Regions from separate parts of the Streptococcus sp. cx1 genome, predicted to be linked through region 2. Evidence: predicted binding sites of a transcription regulator. Region 2 holds the regulator's gene; the other holds the start of a gene.
The links. The regulator NrdR, encoded in region 2, represses ribonucleotide reductase genes. The targets are predictions, from matches to a motif close to ACACNATATATNGTGT.
Positions count from the first base shown of each region.

Region 1: the regulator NrdR is predicted to act here: its motif matches at 3,204-3,219, upstream of nrdH (glutaredoxin-like protein NrdH).

Region 1 is NZ_JBQSUN010000001.1:404,510-415,401, reverse strand. Features, by position in the region: gene ACT170_RS02020 (citrate synthase) at 1-330, opposite strand, end outside; gene acnA (aconitate hydratase AcnA) at 332-2,995, opposite strand; gene nrdH (glutaredoxin-like protein NrdH) at 3,330-3,554, shown strand; gene nrdE (class 1b ribonucleoside-diphosphate reductase subunit alpha) at 3,645-5,804, shown strand; gene nrdF (class 1b ribonucleoside-diphosphate reductase subunit beta) at 5,962-6,921, shown strand; gene ileS (isoleucine--tRNA ligase) at 7,013-9,811, opposite strand; T-box leader at 9,859-10,070, opposite strand; gene ACT170_RS01990 (DivIVA domain-containing protein) at 10,057-10,892, opposite strand, start outside.
Region 2 is NZ_JBQSUN010000004.1:149,977-160,868, reverse strand. Features, by position in the region: gene ACT170_RS06935 (glucose-6-phosphate 1-dehydrogenase family protein) at 1-334, opposite strand, end outside; gene der (ribosome biogenesis GTPase Der) at 398-1,708, opposite strand; gene dnaI (primosomal protein DnaI) at 1,813-2,715, opposite strand; gene ACT170_RS06920 (DnaD domain protein) at 2,719-3,894, opposite strand; gene nrdR (transcriptional regulator NrdR) at 3,891-4,370, opposite strand; gene ACT170_RS06910 (HAMP domain-containing sensor histidine kinase) at 4,492-6,021, opposite strand; gene ACT170_RS06905 (response regulator transcription factor) at 6,018-6,707, opposite strand; gene ACT170_RS06900 (DUF177 domain-containing protein) at 6,863-7,399, opposite strand; gene rsmG (16S rRNA (guanine(527)-N(7))-methyltransferase RsmG) at 7,698-8,411, shown strand; gene ACT170_RS06890 (TrkH family potassium uptake protein) at 8,480-9,844, shown strand; gene ACT170_RS06885 (potassium channel family protein) at 9,884-10,555, shown strand; gene ACT170_RS06880 (energy-coupling factor transporter transmembrane component T family protein) at 10,645-10,892, opposite strand, start outside.

The sequences.
Region 1 (10,892 bases), on a different contig from region 2:
GTCCACATTGTAAACCCCAAGAAGGGAGACTGTTGAACGTAAAACACTCATTGGGTGCAAATGTGGACGAGATTGGATAAGAATGCATTGCTCTACAGCATCAGAAATATCATAGTTCTTACGCAACTCAGCTTCAAAGTACTTAAGTTCCATTTGCGTAGGAAGATGACCATTCCACAAGAGATAAATCACTTCCTCAAAAGACGCTTTATTTTCCATAAACTCGGAAATATCATATCCCGAATACGATAAATGATCATCGATAATAGATGAAATCCTAGTATTACAGGCAATCATATCCTTAAGTCCATTAATTTCAACTGTTGTCATATTAGGCTCCCTTCAATTTTTTTCTTACAACCATTGGCAAGATACCACCATTTTTATAGTAGCGAATATCAGCATCTGCATCAAAGCGTACCAAGGCTTTAAAGGTTTTGGTTTGTTCAGGTGTTGAAGCTGTAACAGTGATAACATCATGGACACCTGGATTTTCTGAAAGGTCAAAGCTAAAGGTCTCCTGTCCTGTCAATCCAAGACTTTCAGCATTTTCTCCTTCCATAAATTGGACTGGTAAAATCCCCATCATAACGAGATTTGAACGGTGAATACGCTCAAAACTCTCAGCAAGCACTACTTTTACACCAAGAAGATTAGCACCTTTAGCCGCCCAGTCACGACTTGAGCCCATACCATAATCCTTACCGGCAATTACAATCGTATCTTGATTAGCTTCTTTATATTTCATAGCAGCATCATATATAGGTAGAATGTCACCATCATATTTAGTATATCCACCAATTTTTCCATCTGCTAGCTCATTCTTGATACGAATATTAGCAAAGGTTCCTCGCATCATGACTTCATGATTACCACGACGGCTACCATAAGAATTGAATTCTTGATAATCAACACCATTCTCAGTCAAATAACGAGCTGCTGGACTATTTCTGGCAATATTTCCCGCTGGAGAAATATGGTCTGTTGTTACCGTATCTCCGAATTTAGCCAAAACCTTCAAATCTTTCAATGGTTTAACGCTCAAATCATCTCCTAAAGCATCAAAGTAAGGTGGGTTTTGAATATAGGTAGAGTTTTGATTCCATTTATAATTTTGACTTTGTTCAGTAGGAATAGCATTCCACTTCTCACTATCAGAAAAGACACTGGCATATTCATCTTGGAAGAGTTGACGGGTGACGTATTTATCAACATAAGTCTCAATTTCTTCACGAGATGGCATAATTTCCTCTAAATAAACAGCTTGACCATTATCATCAAAGCCTAAAGGTTCAGTTGTCAAATCAATATTCGTGTTACCTGCCAAGGCATAAGCAACAACCAATGGTGGGCTAGCCAAGAAATTTGCTTTAACAAGTGGATTAATACGCCCTTCAAAATTACGATTTCCTGACAAAACGGCACTCGCTAATAAATCAGTTTCTACAATAGCCTTAGCCACCTCAGGACGTAAGTCTCCTGAGTTCCCAATACAGGTTGTACAACCGTAACCTACCAAGTTAAAGCCAAGCTTATCTAGATAGGTTTGTAAGCCTGAAGCTTTGAGATAACCAGTAACAACCTTAGAACCTGGTGCCAAAGATGTCTTCACTGTTGGAGATACTTTTAATCCTTTCTCAACCGCTTTTTTAGCTAAAAGACCAGCTGCCATAAGAACGTAAGGATTTGAGGTATTGGTACATGATGTGATAGCTGCAATGGCCACATGACCTGTTTGAATTGTTTCTGAATGATCCTTAAAGTCAACGTTTGCAGTTTTTGCTAACTCTTCCTTATCCAAACCGAAACCACGGACACCTGCTTCTCGTACCACTGCATCTTGAAATTCTTGCTTAGCATCTGATAAGAGAATCAAATCTTGTGGACGTTTAGGACCTGAGATAGAAGGTTTAATAGATGACAAATCGATTTCAACAATCTTAGTATACTTGGCTTCTTTACTTGGATCATAGAAAAGATGATTGGCTTTTGTATAGGCTTCAGTGACTTGGATATGTTCCTCATCACGGTTAGTTAAACGCATGTAGTTAAGAGTCTCGTCATCAATAGGAAAATAACCACAGGTCGCACCATATTCTGGTGCCATATTAGCGACTGTAGCACGATCAGCTAGAGATAAGCTCTTCAAGCCAGGTCCAAAGTACTCAACGAATTTACCAACCACATTTTCAGAACGAAGCACCTGAGTAATCTTGAGAGCCAAATCTGTTGCCGTTGCAATTTTAGGCAACTCTCCTGTCAGATGTACACCAATAACCTCTGGAATTGGGAAATAAGATGCTTCACCGAGCATAGCTGCTTCAGCTTCAATGCCGCCAACACCCCAACCAAGAACGCCAATACCATTAATCATAGTCGTGTGACTATCTGTACCAAACATAGAATCAGGATAGAGTAACCCATCTTTTTCAATAATGACATCGCTCAAAAATTCAATATTAACCTGGTGAATAATCCCTGTTGCTGGTGGAACCGCACGATAATTTTCAAAAGACTGTTCAGCCCACTTAAGAAATTCATAGCGCTCGTTATTACGTTTAAACTCTAGATTGATATTATCTTCAAGAGCAGTATCACATCCATATGAATCTACTTGGACAGAGTGGTCGATGACCAAATCTACTGGAATCTCGGGATTAATAAATTCGGCTTTACCACCATTAGCCACTATAGCATCACGCATTGAAGCTAAATCAACAACAACAGGAACTCCTGTAAAATCTTGTAAGATAACACGACTTGGTTTAAAAGGCACTTCAGAAATTGTTGGAAAATTCGGAAATTTCATTAGATCAGAAATGTGAGATTCCTTAACATCGACGCCATCTTTTTTTCGAAGGAGACTTTCAAGTAGTATTCGAATGGTATAAGGTAGTCCTCCGACCTTAACATCATGAGATTTTGCTGCTTTTTCGAGATCATAGAAAGAGAATGTCTTACCATTTACAGTTAGATTTGAACAGTATTCTTGCATACTTGAACCTCCATTAGTTAAAAATTTTCTTTATTCTACACTGTTTTTTTTGAAAAAACAAATAGAATTGGCATTTTGATGTTATATTATATAACATTCGTGGTTAGATGTTTCTTTTTTCGTCATTTCCATATACAAATCCTATTTAATTTAGGAAACTTAAAAAAGCCTTTAAAACACAAGATATAGGGTTGTGTTTTAATACTAAACACAAAATATTGTATTTCCTTGAGATATTTAGCTTGATTTTTCCCAATATTTTGGGTAGTATTCTATTAGAGTTGAAAAAGTGGCTCTTGGCCACTTAAAATCTTTTTATAAAGGAGTATTTGCAATGGCAAAGATTACATTGTTTTCTAAAAACAACTGCATGCAGTGCAAAATGACTAAAAAATTCTTGGAAAAGGAAGGTGCTGATTTCGAAGAAATCAACATTGATGAACAGCCTGAAAAAATCGATTACGTTAAAAGCCTCGGTTTCACTGCTGCTCCAGTTATTGAAGCCGGCGATATCGTCTTTTCAGGTTTTCAACCGGCTAAACTTAAAGAAATCCTTTAATTATCAAGTTTTTATATAGAAAGGAACTTGTTTGCTTAGTTTAATATTTTAACCTTAATCTACTATTAAACTGAGCCTGGTATCTGTATTATGTCTTTAAAAAATCTTGGCGATGTTTCATACTTCCGCCTCAACAACGAAATTAACCGTCCTGTTAACGGTCAAATTCCTTTGCATAAGGATAAAGAAGCGCTTCGTGCCTTCTTCCTTGAAAACGTTAAGCCAAATTCAATGGCATTCAACAGCATCACAGATAAAATTAATTATTTGATTGAGAACGATTATATTGAGTCTGAATTCATCGGTAAATACGAACCTGCTTTCATCGAAAAATTGTCTGCAGAAATTCATTCTCAAAAATTCCGCTTCCAATCTTTCATGGCAGCCTACAAGTTCTACCAACAATATGCGCTCAAAACAAACGATGGCGAGTCTTACCTCGAAAGTATTGAAGATCGTGTTCTATTCAACGCCCTTTACTTTGCTGATGGTGATGAAAACCTAGCTAGTGACCTTGCCAACGAAATGATTCACCAACGTTACCAACCTGCTACTCCTTCATTTCTAAATGCTGGACGTAGCCGTCGTGGTGAGCTCGTGTCATGTTTCCTTATTCAAGTAACGGATGACATGAATTCTATCGGACGTTCTATCAACTCTGCCCTCCAGTTATCACGTATTGGTGGTGGGGTAGGTATTAGCTTGTCTAACCTTCGTGAAGCTGGTGCTCCTATCAAAGGATATGCTGGGGCAGCCTCTGGTGTCGTGCCTGTTATGAAGCTTTTCGAAGATAGCTTCTCTTACTCAAACCAACTTGGCCAACGTCAAGGTGCTGGTGTTGTTTATTTGGATGTTTTCCACCCAGATATTCTTGCCTTCCTTTCTACTAAGAAAGAGAATGCTGATGAGAAGGTGCGTGTTAAGACACTATCACTTGGTGTTACAGTTCCAGATAAATTCTACGAGTTGGCACGTAATAATGAAGATATGTACCTCTTCAGTCCTTACTCAGTCGAAAAAGAGTACGGTAAACCATATAACTACATTGATATTACAGCTATGTACGATGAGTTGGTTGCCAATCCAAATATCACAAAAACCAAGATTAATGCCCGTGAGCTAGAAACTGAAATTTCTAAACTCCAACAAGAATCAGGTTATCCATATATCGTCAATGTTGATACAGCCAATCGACACAATCCAATCGATGGTAAGATTATCATGTCCAACCTCTGTTCTGAAATTCTTCAAGTTCAAACACCAAGTGAGCTTAACGATGCACAAGAGTTTGTTAAACTCGGTACAGATATTTCATGTAACCTTGGATCAACTAATATCCTTAACATGATGACCTCACCTGACTTTGGTCGTTCGATTAGAGCAATGACACGTGCGCTTACCTTTGTTACAGATAGCTCAAGTATTGATGCTGTACCATCTATCAAAAATGGTAACCAACAAGCTCATACCTTTGGTTTGGGAGCTATGGGGCTTCACTCTTACCTCGCTAAACACCATATCGAGTATGGTAGCCCTGAATCTGTTGAATTCACTAATATCTACTTCATGCTTATGAACTACTGGACTTTAGTTGAATCTAACAACATTGCCCGTGAACGTCAAGAAACCTTTGTCGGTTTTGAAAAATCAAAATATGCTGATGGTTCTTACTTTGACAAATACGTTACAGGCCAATACGTTCCTAAATCTGACCGTATCAAAGAACTTTTCGATGGCCACTTCATCCCACAAGCCAAAGATTGGGAAGAGCTCCGTGAACTCGTTAAGAAAGATGGACTCTACCATCAAAACCGTTTGGCTGTTGCGCCAAATGGCTCAATCTCTTACATTAACGACTGTTCGGCTTCTATCCATCCAATCACACAACGTATTGAAGAACGTCAAGAAAAGAAAATCGGAAAAATCTACTATCCAGCCAACGGTCTTTCAACAGACACAATTCCTTTCTACACTTCAGCCTACGACATGGACATGCGTAAAGTTATCGACGTTTATGCCGCTGCAACTGAACACGTTGATCAAGGTTTGTCATTAACCCTATTCTTGCGTAGTGAGTTACCAAAAGAAATTTACGAATGGAAAACAGAAAATAAACAAACGACTCGTGACCTTTCTATCCTTCGTAACTACGCCTTTAACAAGGGAATTAAATCAATCTACTACATCCGTACTTATACAGATGACGGTGAAGAGGTTGGTTCTAACCAATGTGAAAGCTGTGTCATCTAAGATGGTGATTTAACGATAACAACCTCACTACTCTTATTTACAAAATGCATTAAAAGGTCGGTTCGCCGACTTTTTTAATAGATCAACTCAAAAAACTATATCATGATTTTGAATTATGATAAAATAGTAACGACATCAATAAAGAAAGAGGTTTCTAATGGAAACTTACTACAAAGCCATTAACTGGAATGAAATCGAAGATGCGATTGATAAATCTACTTGGGAAAAATTGACCGAACAATTTTGGCTAGATACACGTATCCCACTTTCAAATGACCTTGATGACTGGCGTAAACTTTCAGCTGAAGAAAAGGATTTGGTTGGAAAAGTTTTCGGTGGTTTAACCTTGCTAGATACCATGCAATCTCAAACTGGTGTTGAAGCCATTCGTGCAGACGTCCGTACACCTCATGAAGAAGCTGTATTGAACAACATTCAGTTCATGGAATCTGTTCACGCCAAATCTTACTCTTCAATCTTCTCAACTTTGAATACTAAATCTGAAATTGAAGAAATTTTCGAGTGGACTAACAGTAACGAATACCTCCAAACCAAGGCGAAAATCATTAACGATATCTATGAAAATGGAACGCCTCTTCAGAAAAAGGTTGCTTCAACATATCTTGAAACATTCCTTTTCTATTCAGGGTTCTTCACTCCACTCTATTATCTTGGTAATAACAAGCTGGCTAATGTCGCTGAAATCATTAAGCTCATTATCCGTGACGAATCTGTTCACGGAACCTATATTGGCTATAAATTCCAACTAGGGTTCAACGAATTGCCTGAAGAAGAGCAAGAAAGTTTCCGTGAATGGATGTATGATCTCCTCTACCAATTATATGAAAATGAAGAGCTCTACACTAAATCTCTTTATGATGGTGTTGGATGGACTGAGGAAGTTATGACTTTCCTTCGTTACAACGCCAACAAGGCTCTCATGAACCTGGGACAAGATCCACTCTTCCCAGATAGTGCGAACGATGTTAACCCAATCGTTATGAATGGTATTTCTACAGGAACATCTAACCACGACTTCTTCTCTCAAGTTGGTAATGGTTACCTTCTAGGGACTGTTGAAGCCATGCAAGACGATGATTATAACTACGGACTATAAGAAAAAACTAGCTGAGCTAGTTTTTTTATTGTGTTCAATACTATATTAGAAAAACAAACAGAAAAAGAGTTCAAATTGAACTCTTTTTATTTTATTTTGCTTTTACTTCAAAACCTTCTGCGACACCTTCAGCAAAGTTTTCTTCAACAATGCTAGCACAGTGATCACAGATAGTCGCATTGTAGCTACGTTCTTTGGTAGTTGGATCGATACGACGGCAACGATCACATACATCACCTTCAGCACGTTCTACTGTGAATGCTACACCTTCAAAGCTTACAGCAGACTCAGGAGCATCTCCTTCAGCAATAGTCAATGCTGAAACAATCAAAAGTTGAGCAAGGTTAGTGTTCAAACCTTCAAGAAGTTCTTTGACTTCAGCATTAGGATAGATGGTCAAATGAGCTTCAAGCGATTTACCGATAACTTTTTCATTACGTGCTTCTTCCAAAGCTTTTTGAGCTTGGCTACGGAAATCCATGAAGGCATTCCATTTTTCAAGAAGTGCATCTTGACCAGCGAAATCTTCTGCTTCTGGCAACTCTGACAATTGAACATAGTCTTCTGTTTCAAATTCAAAATATGACCAAATTTCTTCTGCAGTATGAGGAAGGATTGGTGTCAATAGTTTTGTAATCTTGACAAGAATATCGTAGAAGACTGTTTGCATTTGACGACGTTCAAGTGATTCTGCACTCTCAATATAAACCACATCTTTGGCAAAATCAAGATAGAAAGCAGACAACTCAACGTTAATAAAGTTAACCAAGGCTTTGTAGATAGTCAAGAATTCAAAGTTTGCATAGGCATCACGAATAGTCTTAACCAATTGGTTAAATCGAATAGTCATGTACTGATCTACAGAACGCAAGTCTTCAAAGGCTACTGCATCAGTTGTTGGATTGAAGTCAGATGTATTGGCAATCAAGAAACGAAGTGTGTTACGAATCTTACGATAAGATTCTGATACTTGGCTAAGGATATCCATTGAGATACGAACGTCATTAGTTGTATCAACACTTGTTACCCAAAGACGAAGAATTTCAGCACCAAATTGTTTCTCAACATCACTAGGCGCAATAGTATTACCGAGGGATTTAGACATCTTTTCACCCTTACCATCAAGCGCAAAACCTTGAGACAAGAGTTGTTTATATGGTGCAACACCATTATTAGCAACAGATGTGATAAGTGATGAGTTAAACCATCCACGGTATTGGTCTGAACCTTCGAGATAGAGGTCAGCTGGATAAGTTAACTCAGGACGGTTAACAACGACACCATTCCATGATGAACCTGAGTCAAACCATACGTCCATAATGTCAGTTTCTTTAGTGAACTCTCCGTTTGGTGAACCTGGATGTGTAAAGCCTTCTGGAAGAAGATCTTTGGCATCACGTTCCCACCAGATAACTGAACCGTGCTCTTCGAAAAGTTTAGCCACATGTTCAATTGTTTCTTCGGTCATGATTGGTGTTTTATCTTCAGCATAGAAGATTGGGAGTGGCACACCCCAAGCACGCTGACGAGAGATTACCCAGTCACCACGGTCACGAATCATGTTGTAAAGACGAACTTTACCCCACTCAGAATGGAATTTAACTTTTTCAATCTCATCCAAAATCTCTTGACGGAATTTAGAAACAGAGGCAAACCATTGTGGCACAGCACGCCAGATGATTGGTTTCTTCGTACGCCAGTCAAATGGGTATGAGTGTGAGATTTCTTCTTTAGCAAGGAGCAAATCACCGAGTTTTTCCATAACGATTGGCGCCACTTTATCGTAGAACTGACCTTCAAAATCAGGACCAGCATTTTCCATCATGATACCACGCTCATTAACGGTTACGGCAACTTCAAGGCCATTAGCAATACCTACGTTATAGTCATCCTCACCAAAACCAGGAGCCGTATGGACGATACCTGTACCTGAATCAGTAGTAACGTGATCACCAAGGATAACAAGCTCATCAACTTCTGTATCCCATGGGTGTTCAGTGACGATTTGATTCAATTCTTCACCACGGTATGACTGAAGTACTTCCACATCTGTCCAGCCGAACTTCTCAGAAAGACTATTAAGTAATTCAGAAGCAACGACAAATTTGCGGTCTTCTCCGGCAGGTTTAACGAGAACATATTCAATATCTGCACCAACAGTCAAACCACGTGAAGCTGTTACTGTAAATGGTGTTGTTGTCCAAACTACGATATATGTATCTGTATCTAGTACTCCTTTACCATCCTTAACCTTATTGGCATAGTAAAGTGAGGTTGAAACTAAATCATGATACTCGATTTCGGCTTCAGCAAGTGCTGACTCTGATGACCATGACCAATAAACTGGTTTTGCACCTTGATAGATATAACCTTTTTTAGCCATCTCACCAAAGACACGGATTTGTGCAGCCTCATAGTCTGGTGTCAAAGTAACATATGGGTTATCCCAATCAGCCGAAACACCAAGACGTTTGAAATCTTCACGTTGTTTGTCAACTTGTGAAAGTGCATAATCACGACACATCTTAAGGTATTCAGCACGATCAAGTTCTTTACGTTTCACACCTTGTTTTGCCAACACCTGTTCAATTGGAAGACCATGCGTATCCCAACCAGGAACGTAAGGAGCATAGAAACCAGACATTGATTTTGAACGAACAATGATATCCTTAGAGATTTTATTCATCGCATGTCCAACGTGAATATTACCATTGGCATACGGAGGACCATCATGAAGAGTGAAGTGAGGTTTACCTTGGTTCAACTCTTGACGACGTTGATACATCTTAGCATCTTCCCACTCTTTTTGCCAGATTGGTTCTTTGTTAGGAAGTCCAGCTCGCATTGGAAAGGCTGTCTTACCTAGATTTAAGGTTTCTTTGAGTTTCATTATATCTCCTCTTTAAATTAATTTACTAAATAAAAAGAGCCTTCATCAAAAAGGACGAAAGCTCGTGGTACCACCTTAATTCAGAGCAAAAACATTTGCTCCCTCATATGTCCGTAAGGAGGACCATCCTTCTAACTTACTTAGTTCAGTTAGAATGCTTGAAAATGATAACTATCCAAATAGGGAATGTGGGACTCACACCATCTCCCACTCGCTGTTAATATACTTGGTAAGTTGTATTTTTCTTATTCGCTAATATTCAATTTAAACGTTTGTGTTTCGTTAAGATTAATTTCACCTGTTGACTCAGGTTGCAAATCAAAATCTTCATCTACTGGTGCTGAAGTTGGGAAATCTGCCACTTCACTCTCGAAAGTATCTGGAATACCAAAATCAACTGGAGTTGAGACAACTTCGTTTGTTTCATCAACTTCTGGACTAGAGAAATCTTCAACTTGCTTATTACTTTCAGCAACGCGACGTTGAAGTTCAGCCATTTCATCAGGAGTGAATTGACGAGTTGCATCAAATGAAGCTGCGTCATTTGAATCAGGTACATGCTCATCCAAAACTTTTTCAACAACTTCTTTAAAGGCAGCATCTGAATTTTGAAGATAAATAGCTGTTGGTTGCAACAATTCACCCCATTCTGGAGCACTTGCTAAGCTAAGTTGACCTTCAACTGCAGCCAATAGGCGTTGGTGGAAGACACGACTTTGACGTTTTAGTTCTTCCGTTTCGATGGCAACACGTTTGGCTTCATCTGTTGCATCACGAAGAATTTCAGATGCCTTAGATTTAGCTTCTTCAACCAAATGAGTAGCATTGAAGTTAGCCTTATTAATCAAGTTAGCTGATTCGTCAGCCGCTGAAGCTTTAACTTTTTCAGCTGTTTCTTGAGCCAAAATAACTGATTGACTCAATGATTCTTTCATTTCATCAAAATAAGCCAATTTTTCTTCAAGCTCTTTTACACGAGCAGCAAGTTCACGATTATCACGAACCAAATCTTCGTAATCATCTACAATAATATCAAGAAATTCATCAACTTCTTGCTCATTATATCCACGAAATTTAGTTG
Region 2 (10,892 bases):
CAAAGCTAACTTCTACTGAAATCCCCCATTTTTCAAGCTGACCATAAAGTCGAATCGCCATAGCAACATCGTCTAAACTATCCTCAGGGGCCCTGTAATAGCACCAAAAGTGAGGACGACATATTTGTGCCTGATTGGCCCAATTACTGACACGATCCATCTTAAAGGGTGCCAAACGCTCCCCTAGAAGTTTTGCTAAAGTCTGCATCTCCTTACGAGCTGCTTGACCAAGTGCCTTGAGGTCTTCCATCTCTTCCTGATGTGGACCCGCTTTTTCAGGTTTGACATACTTAACTCCCTGTTTTGATAAATAAGCTTGAATATTTTCTAACATCGTTTTCTCCTTACAATGATAAAAGACCAACCCATAAAGATTCTATTCTGGTTGGTCTCTTTTTTATTTACGTTTACGAGCAATCAAATGAATTGGTGTTCCCTCAAAACCAAAGGCTTGACGAATTTGATTTTCCAAGAAACGCATGTATGAGAAGTGCATAAGCTCTTCTTCATTGACAAAGATAACAAATGTTGGTGGTTTAACCGAAACCTGTGTGCCATAGAAAATCTTAAGGCGTTTTCCTTTGTCAGTTGGTGTTGGGTTGATGGCAATGGCATCCATGATAACATCATTCAAGACAGCCGATGAAATACGACGGTTCTGACTCTCACTGATGCGTTTAATCATCTCCGGCAACTTGTTAAGACGTTGTTTCGTCTCAGCCGATACAAAGATAATTGGTGCATAGCTCAAGAATTGGAACTGATCACGGATATCTGCTTCCCAGTTAGCAACGGTATGATTGTCTTTCTTAATCGTATCCCATTTGTTAACTACGATGATAATCCCTTTACCAGCTTCATGGGCAAAACCAGCGATACGCTTGTCATACTCACGGATACCTTCTTCGGCATTGATAACCATAAGGACGATATCAGAACGGTCAATGGCACGCATTGAACGCATGACAGAGTATTTTTCTGTGTTTTCATAAACCTTACCAGATTTACGCATACCAGCGGTGTCAATCATGGTATACTCTTGACCTTCACTGTCCACAAAGTTTGTATCAATGGCATCTCGAGTCGTACCAGCAATCGGGCTGGCAATCACTCGGTCCTCACCCAAAATGGCGTTAATCAAGCTTGATTTTCCGACGTTTGGGCGTCCAATCAAACTAAAACGAATGATATCTGGATTTTCTTCTTCAACTTCTGTTGGAAGATTTTCAACGATAGCATCGAGAACATCCCCTGTACCGATACCGTGAACAGATGAAACTGGATAAGGATCACCAAGTCCAAGAGAATAAAAATCATAGATATCTGCACGCATCTCAGGGTTATCCACTTTATTTACCGCCAAGATAACTGGCTTGTTGGTCTTATAGAGAATACGAGCAACGTACTCGTCCGCATCTGTCACGCCTTCCTTACCTGAAACGACAAAGACAATAACGTCAGCTTCAGTCATGGCAATGTCAGCTTGGTGCTTAATTTGTTCCATAAATGGTGCATCAACATCATCAATACCACCTGTATCAATTAAGCTAAACTGACGATTAAGCCATTCAGCAGAGGTATAAATACGGTCACGTGTTACCCCTTCAACGTCTTCGACGATAGAGATACGTTCACCCGCAATTCGGTTAAATAGGGTCGATTTCCCAACGTTTGGGCGACCCACGATAGCAACTGTAGGTAATGTCATATGTTTAAGTCCCTGATTAAATAGGGATTCCTTTCTTCATTTAGCAGTCTCACTTCCACCAAGGAAAGCAAACTCTCTTATTCTTTATCATTATTAGATTCAACTTAGCGGCGATTAACACCCTTCAAGTGAACCTCTTTGGCAAGAAAACGAATACGCTCCATCACACGTTTGGCCTGCCAAGTCTCGTCTCCTTGACGTCCATTGGATAGCTTAGCTTCTAGATCCGAAAAACTATAGTTAGACGTAAAGAAGGTAGGCAACTCCTCAATCATGCGATGCTGGAGGATAACTTGCAAAACATCATCCCTAATCCAAGAAGAGAATTGCTCTGCACCGATATCATCTAGAACCAAAACTTCTGCCTGTTTGACAGCATCAATTTGATCCTTGACAGAACCGTCCTTGATTCCGTTTTTAACATCAATAGTAAAAGATGGGTAATGAATAATGGTCGTGGCAACCTTCTTGGTCTCTGAAAGTTCATGAGCCATAGCAGCCAACATGAAGGATTTTCCAACCCCCATGTCTCCATAGATGTAAAGGCCTTTCTGGTCTGGACTAGGGTAATTCGCCACAAAATCCACAAGACTCTCAAAAGTATCAACACGAGCTACATCATCTAATGCAATGTCCGCAAAGGTAATCTTACGATAAGACTGAGGAAGACTCACCAAATTAATCCGTTTAGCAATAGCCTGTTGTTCTTGTTGCTCCTTGAGCTGACGCGTCTCCTTATAGGTGACATCAGCGTAGCCTTCATTCATGGTCAGAATCGGTTCATACCCTTTGGCAATATACGAGGCATCACCTTCTTTAACCTTACGGCATTCCACTAGGAATTGATTAAACTTAGGAAGACTACGCTTGATTTCATCCTGGCTTAGGCTATGCTCTTGAATAAAGCTAGCCACTCTTGGATCCGCTAAAATTTGCTTCGTTAAATCCGTCGCATTGCCAGACCCATGATGCCCTGTTCGGTTTAGGGTTTGTCCAACTCTTTCCATAGGCTACTCCTTTCCTTTTTCTAGTTTTGCCAAAGCTCGACGTCTAATTTCATCCAACTTAGCCTGATCAGCCTGACTGGTTTGATTATCATAATCTGGATTACTCCAGCTCGGCACATTTGTTTTCTTCTTAGAATCAGCTTTTGCTTGCTGTGATTTCTTATCGTAACCACTACGCAAAGCTAAAAACCCCTGTTCAGCAGTGACGATATTCTTAAAGGCAAAATCGTTGGCAAGTTTAGAGATATACTCTCGATTTACATTCGTTGAACGTGTCCGTCCCAAACTGTAGGCAACCATGAGGTTAATGACCTCATCCATAAAGCCTCTTTGTGCCAAATCCGTGAGAATCTGCTTCTCAGAATTAGTCACAGTCCCGCTTGGGCCTTTAGCACTTTGCAAGTAATCTATAGGCTTTTCGGATCTAACCGCTTTAAGAATCTTTTTCTCCGTCTCTGTCAAAGCAGAATCACCACCCAATGTTTGAGCTTGAGCCTGCTCTAATTGCACCTGCATACGCTTGACAATAATCTGGTGGTTCACGGCTGTCTTCTTAGCTAAGAGATAAGTATCATACCAATTCATGCCATGAGTTTCAGACAATTTATAGATTTCTGGCACATCTGTCTTTTCATCTTTAAATACAAGCCCATCAGCCTGCATACGATTCCTGAAACTGCTTAAATCAAATGAATTTTTGGGCTTGATTTCAGACACAGACTTTTGAGCCAAACGCTCATCGGTAAAGACATCCGAAAAACGTTTAGATAAATCTTGCAAGCCTTGTAGACCTGCCGGTTTCAAAGCGTCTACTGCTGGTTCACTAATCTTTTGCTCGAGAAGTGAACTATAAACGGCATGTTTTAGAAACTGCTCAATTGATAAGGGAGACTTAAGCTCTATAACATAAAACCCTTGAGGTGACTGGTAAAAGGCCAAGAGATCTACTGCTGTCAGAACCGCCAGTGCTTCCTGAAGGGGCTGCATTCCAAAGTTAAGATGGTTCAGAATAGCCGCAAACTTATGGCGGTGATTACCATTGTCATAAAAAGCCACGAAATACTGGTAGAGAGCGTATCCTTCACTCCCAATAATGGGATAATAGCAACGCATCAAACTTGCCTGATCGGGAACGATAACCTGATTGCCAACATAGACAAATTCTTCAATAGGTCTCATTTTTTAGACTCTTTTTTCGCACGTACAGTTTTGGTGATTTCTTGAAGCAACTCTTCAATCTCATCAACATCCTTGAAAGAACGGTAGACACTGGCAAAACGTACATAAGTAATTTCATCAAGGTCAGCGAGTTCTTTCATCACTAAATTCCCAATGACATCACTATCAACCTCTCCATCATGGTTACGGCGAATGTTTTGCTCAATACGGGTGATGGCATTTTCGATATCCTCACTAGAAACTGGACGCTTCTGAGCACTCATCAAGATACCATTGAAAATCTTATCGCGAGAGAATTGTTCACGAGTACCGTCTTTTTTGACAACCAAAAGTGGAACTTCTTCCACACGCTCAAATGTTGTAAAACGAGCATGACAAGAATCACACTCACGACGACGACGAATGGTATTCCCATCTTCTGCCTGACGGCTATCGATAACACTAGATTTATTGTGTTGACATTTTGGACAACGCATGCACTTCACCACCAATCTTTGAAATTCGGTACTCTATTTTACCATAAAAACACATAAAAAGCACGCCCTAAACGAGGCGTGCTCATGACCAAGAACCACTCTAAGTCTCTTATAAATTGATTTAAAGCTCAAGTTGAGGTGTCGTCGTTTCTCCATCTGCAAATGGAATGTAAAGGTCGAAACGTGTTCCAACACCAAGTTCAGAACTAACATCGATACGGCAGCGATAAGCTTCCACAATTTGGTAAAGGATTGACAAACCAATACCAACACCAGATTGCGTTGTCGTACGGTTACGTGCCTTATCTGAACGATAGAAGCGCTCAAAGATATGCTCAATATCTTCTTTAGAGATCCCTTCACCATTATCTTGCACTTGCACCAACATTTCATCTTCCAGAGCCTTAATTGTAACCTGGATTTCCTTGTTAACAGGAGAATACTTGACCGCATTATCAATCAAAATCGTAATCGCCTGTTCAAAGTGTTGGCTGTAAATCTGTGCAGGGCGCTCTGAGCTCTCGAAATCATTGAGATAGAATTGGTAGTCTTCATGCAAGACACGGAAATTACCAATAACCGTACGGATTGAAGAATTCAAATCACAAGTATCGTTTCTGTGATTTTCAAATGATCCTTTGACACGGATAGAATCCAACATATCATTAATCATAATCGTCATACGGTTGGCCTCGTGACTGGCAGCCTCAAGACTTTCTTCAAGAATCTCAGGGTCATTTTTACCCCAACGTTGCAAGAGGTCCATATGCCCCTTGATAACTGCAATCGGCGTACGTAATTCATGACTGACGTCACTCAAGAAACGCATCTGCATCTGATTATTTTCTTGAATTTTATCCATCATGCGGTTAAAGTTAACCGCCAAATCACCAATTTCATCGTGACTTTCAATCTTAGAACGAAGTTCCAAGTCACTTGGCGAATCGGTGATAACTCCCATCGTTTCGTGCAACTGTCTCATCGGACGAAGAATAGATGTCAAGACAACTACAGTTGCTGCGATAACTAGGACCGTCATCCCCACTTCTAGGAAAATCAATAAGAAAATCAAACGCTCTTTAAGAGCATAGTAGAATTCCAAATCATGGAAAATTTGGGCATAACCAACGATGGTCTTTTTATCCTTACCGTAGATTGGAACTTGCAGCAAGAAACCACGCTTCCCTTTATAGGAAACTGACTTCAATTTGTTTACCTCGGACATACCTGGAGGCGAATCTGTGTTCTCCTCAGAAGTAAAGATAAACGTTCCCTTTTTGTCATAAACAAAAACAGATTGGTTAGAATATAATTTATTAGAAATCGCAACCTGACCATCCAAAGAGTGCTTTTCGGAAAGCACGCCATTAATGATCGATGCATAGATATTTTTAGGCGAATAAAGGGCAGCTAAAAGCGGTTCTGGACTCAACTCTTCGTCGGAGTCCCAGTCCTTTTCTATATAAGTAACAACTTTTGAGATTGTAGTGTTTACATTTTGACGTTCACGTTGTAAAAGTAGCGTATTGGCTGAGAAAATAACAACCAGAGTGAACATCGACAATACAAGAAAGAAGACCACAGCAGTTGTCATGGTCAACTTTTTTCTAATGGTTACTTTACCAAATAATTTATCTTGTAATTTACTCATTTTTCACGGATAACGTAACCCATTCCTCGTACTGTTTGAATATATGATTCCTTACCTGGAACATCGATTTTTCCACGCAAGTAACGAATATAAACATCTACCACGTTTGTTTCGATGGCGTCATCATATTTCCAAACTTGAAGCAAGAGTTCCTCACGGGTCATCACTTGGTTCATATTGCTCAAAAGTGTGTTCAACAAATCAAACTCACGTTTTGTCAATGGAATTGCTTCATCACCACGAACAACTGTACGGTTTTGAACATCCAATTTCAAATCACGATAAGTTGATGCTTTTGCTGGTGCATTCTTAGCAGCTTCGATATCTTGGCGACGGAAGGTTGCACGGATACGTGCCAACAATTCTTCAATCGCAAATGGTTTTACAATATAGTCATCAGCACCGCGGTCCAAACCAGCAACAATGTCCATGATTGAATCACGAGCTGTCATCATCATAATATAAGTATCTTTTTCTTGTTGGAGACGACGTGTTACTTCAAAACCGTCCATCTCAGGCAACATAAGGTCCAAGAGAATAAGATCGAAATCTTTCTCGAGTGCCATTTCAAGTCCTTCGCGTCCGTTGTCTGCTGTCACAACGTCGTATCCTTCGTGTTGAAGTTCAAGAGAGACAAAACGAGCAAGGTTTTTCTCATCTTCAACAATCAAAATGCGTTTGCTCATAATAAGTATTTACCACTTTCTTAAAATTTTTTGACTTCCATTTCCCTTAAAAAGTCTGTAGATTTACCCAATGAATAAATCCGAAAATTAACTTCTAATGATATAATAATATAGATTTTTAAAATTGTCAAACATTTTTAGTTTGTTTTTTTGAATTAATTTTCATCAAAAAGACCGTTCAATTGGGCAAAGGGATTACTTGCCTCTTTTTTCTCCTGTTGAAGTGCGGCAAAGTCCTCTTCTGACAAGACTTCCCAGTCATTCCCAGAGAGCGAAATTTGTCCTGATTCTTCCTCAGGTGTTAGTACTCTCAAAGGAATATTAAGAAGAATATTATCTAGAATACTCTCATCAAGATTAATAGTATCCCCATCCAAGATAAGAACTAGATTTTCTTCGACTAATTCTTTTTGAAGAGCAGCATCTGCCTCTTGTATAAAGGTTTCTGAAACCGGATAGTTAAAACTAAGTGTCACAGGTTCAAGTGAACGGCTAGATGGCAGGGTAATATCATAGCTAAGTTGATAATCCAAAAGGTACAAACCATTGTCATAGGCTACCTGCCCACTTGCTTGAATCTGTTCAAGATTTAAAACTTGATCATAGCGTTCTTTAATAGACTCCAACAAAGAAGGTGCTTCGTTAAAGGCGAGCCCTTCTGGAGACTTTCTAACTTCTGAAAGATAAATCATTTTTAATCCTCAAATTAAATTTCCCCATAGGGGTCTATTTTCAATCCACAAGACCATAATCCCCTACATTCACTTTTCATTAGAGAGCATGATTATGATTTTAGACTTAATTAGTATTATATCAAATTTTTAAGAAAAAATAACACCTTTAATATTACATATTTCTTAAACTTAGAACTTTTTTCAAAGCTAATGAGAAACTTACTCGGACCCAGTTTTCATCTGTCCTATAGAGTTAGATGAAAGCTCTTAATTATGGTAAAATAAGAGCATTGAAACTAGATAAAAGGAATATATAATGACACCTGAAGATTTTTACAAGGCTTTGAAAGAACTGGGGTTCAATCTCAGCCAAAAACAAAAAGACCAATTCCAACGCTACTTTGAGCTTTTGGTAGAATGGAACGAAAAGATCAACCTTACTGCAATCACAGAAAGAGACGAGGTCTACCTCAAACATTTCTATGATTCTTTGGCTCCTGTTCTTCAAGGGCATATTAAAAATCAAAGTATTCGACTTCTGGATATCGGAGCTGGAGCTGGATTTCCAAGTCTCCCTATGAAAATCCTTTGCCCTGAGCTTGATGTGACTATCATCGACTCTCTTAATAAACGCATCAATTTCCTCAATCTCTTGGCTGATGAACTTGAGCTCAGCGGTGTTCACTTCTATCATGGACGTGCAGAGGATTTTGGACAAGACAAGGCCTTCCGTGCTCAGTTTGATATTGTTACTGCCCGTGCCGTCGCACGCATGCAGGTTCTCTCAGAATTGACTATTCCTTTCTTGAAGGTTGGTGGACAACTTATTGCACTTAAAGCTGCAGCAGCTGATGAAGAGTTAGCCGATGCTAAAAATGCCTTGAACTCGCTTTTTGCCAAGCCTATTCTCAACGAGAACTACAGACTGCCAAATGGGGATGGACGTAATGTCACTATTGTCGATAAGAAAAAAGAAACCCCATATAAATACCCACGTCGTGCTGGAATTCCTAACAAGAAGCCGCTATAACGTTTATCCAAGGAGGTGTCTTACTCCTTGGATTATTATTTACTCTTATGATAACTCGGAGGTTTTCATTGATCAATCGTCTTTCTTTCACGCAAAAGCTGGTGCTCAGCTTTGTCTTTGTCATTATAGTGGGAAGTATTTTACTTAGCCTTCCTATAAGCCACTATGCTAATAGTCCAGAAACAAGCTACCTAGATCATCTCTTCAATACTGTGTCAATGGTCTGTGTAACTGGACTTTCTGTTGTCCCGGTCAGTAAGGCTTACAATGGTCTCGGTCAAATTTTCTCTATGCTTCTCATGCAGACGGGAGGACTTGGGCTCGTCTCTCTTATAGCCTTTAGCACCTATACCCTGAAAAATAAATTAGGACTGAGTGATCAAGATCTCCTTCAATCCGCACTTAGCAGGGATAACCAAAAAGATTTGAAAGCTTATCTTTTTAAGGTCTATAAAATTACTTTTTCTATTGAAGCTTTGGCAGCACTTGTGATCATGACTGATTTCGTTCCTCGTTTTGGACTTGGTCACGGCATTTTTAATAGTCTCTTTCTAGCTGTCTCTGCCTTTTGTAATGCTGGATTTGACAACTTAGGTTCTAACAGTTTACAGGATTATGCAACCAATCCAACCATTAACCTTGCTGTAGCTTTTCTCATTATGTCTGGAAGTTTGGGATTTGCAGTTTGGATTGATTTGATTCAACTATTGCGACGTTATATTAAAGATCGTCCAAGGAATTGGAAATTAGCTTGTAGACCTCTCAGCAATCAAAGTCGTCTTGTTCTTATAAGTACAGGCTGTCTCCTCTTAGGAGGAACACTACTTGCTTGGTTACTGGAAATGGATAACTCTAAGACAATCGGTACTCTCAATGTCTGGCAACAACTTCTGGTAAGTTTCTTTCAGACTGTAACCATGCGTACCGCTGGTTTTGCGACTATTTCCTATACCAATGCCGATTTCTCCACAAATCTTCTTTTTATGATTCAAATGATTATTGGGGGTGGTCCTGGAGGAACTGCGGGTGGTATCAAGGTGACAACTGCCTCTATCATGTTCCTGCTTTTTAAGTCAGAACTATCTGTTAACTCGAGCGTTGTTTTTCGAAATCGTATTATATCTAATAAGACTGTTTTGCAAGCATTCACAGTTATACTCTTTTTCCTAACAATGCTCTTTGTCGGCTATGTTATTTTGCTGGAGACTAATCCTACTCTCTCGCCACTAGGCCTACTTTTTGAGAGTGTGTCAGCCATTGCTACCGTTGGTGTTTCAATGGATTTGACCCCTAATCTAAATACTCTAGGACGACTCGTTATCATGTCTCTGATGTTCATTGGCCGTGTTGGACCTATCACTGTTCTCTTGAGCTTGATGACCAAAAAAGAAAAGCATGTCTCTTATGCCCCAACTGATATTTCAGTTGGCTAAACAATTTTATTCATTGACAATATTCTGAAAGGATTTTATATGAAAACACAAATTATTGGGGTCCTCGGTTTGGGAATCTTTGGACAAACCATTGCAACCGAACTCTCCTCTTTTGGACAAGACGTTATCGCCTTAGATAATAACTCTACAACAATTGATTCCCTTGCTGATCAGGTGACTAAGGCCGCTGTTGGTGACATTACTGACATTGACTTTCTACGTTCTGCTGGTATTGATACTTGCGATACGGTCATTATTGCAACTGGAGAACACCTAGAATCGTCTGCGCTAGCGCTCTTGCAGTGCAAAAAACTTGGTATTAAGAATATTATTGCCAAAGCTATGAATAACAATTATGAGGAAGTCCTTTACGGAATGGGTGCTAACTGGGTCATCACTCCTGAACGTAGCACAGCAAAAGAATTGGCTTCAAATATCCTCCGCTATAACATATCAAATGTTTTTCATTTAGAGGATGACGTAGCTTTAATTGAACTTAAAATTCCTAGTGAATGGGCTGGAAAGTCCTTGCATACTTTAAATCTAAGACAAAATTATAACGTCAATGTTATTGGTTTTAGAGATGAGAAAAGTGGCAAGTTAAACACCCACTTTGACCCAAGTAAGAAACTACCTGATGAAGGGATCATACTAGTTGTCGCTGACAATCGAACACTAGAAAAATTTGATTATTTAGGATATTTAAAATAACAAAAAACGTTCCAATCTCGTTCATCTAGACAAGACTGGAACGTTTTTAGTTGTGCTTAATAGCATACTTTTACTAAAAGCCAAGAATATCATCCCCATGGATTGTAAAAACGACCATGATTGAGGAAGATTAAGCCTATACTAATCCCCAATAAAAGAATAGCTGACACGATGACAAGGTAATCTTGTTTCATCAAAGATTTATGCACATACCAGGTACGTTTTTTATAGCGACCAAATCGACGTAGCTCCATAGCTGTCGATATGGTATCAATTCGTTCGAGAGATGAAAAAATTAGTGGAAGAACAATTTGGAGATTCCCGCGAATACGTTTGA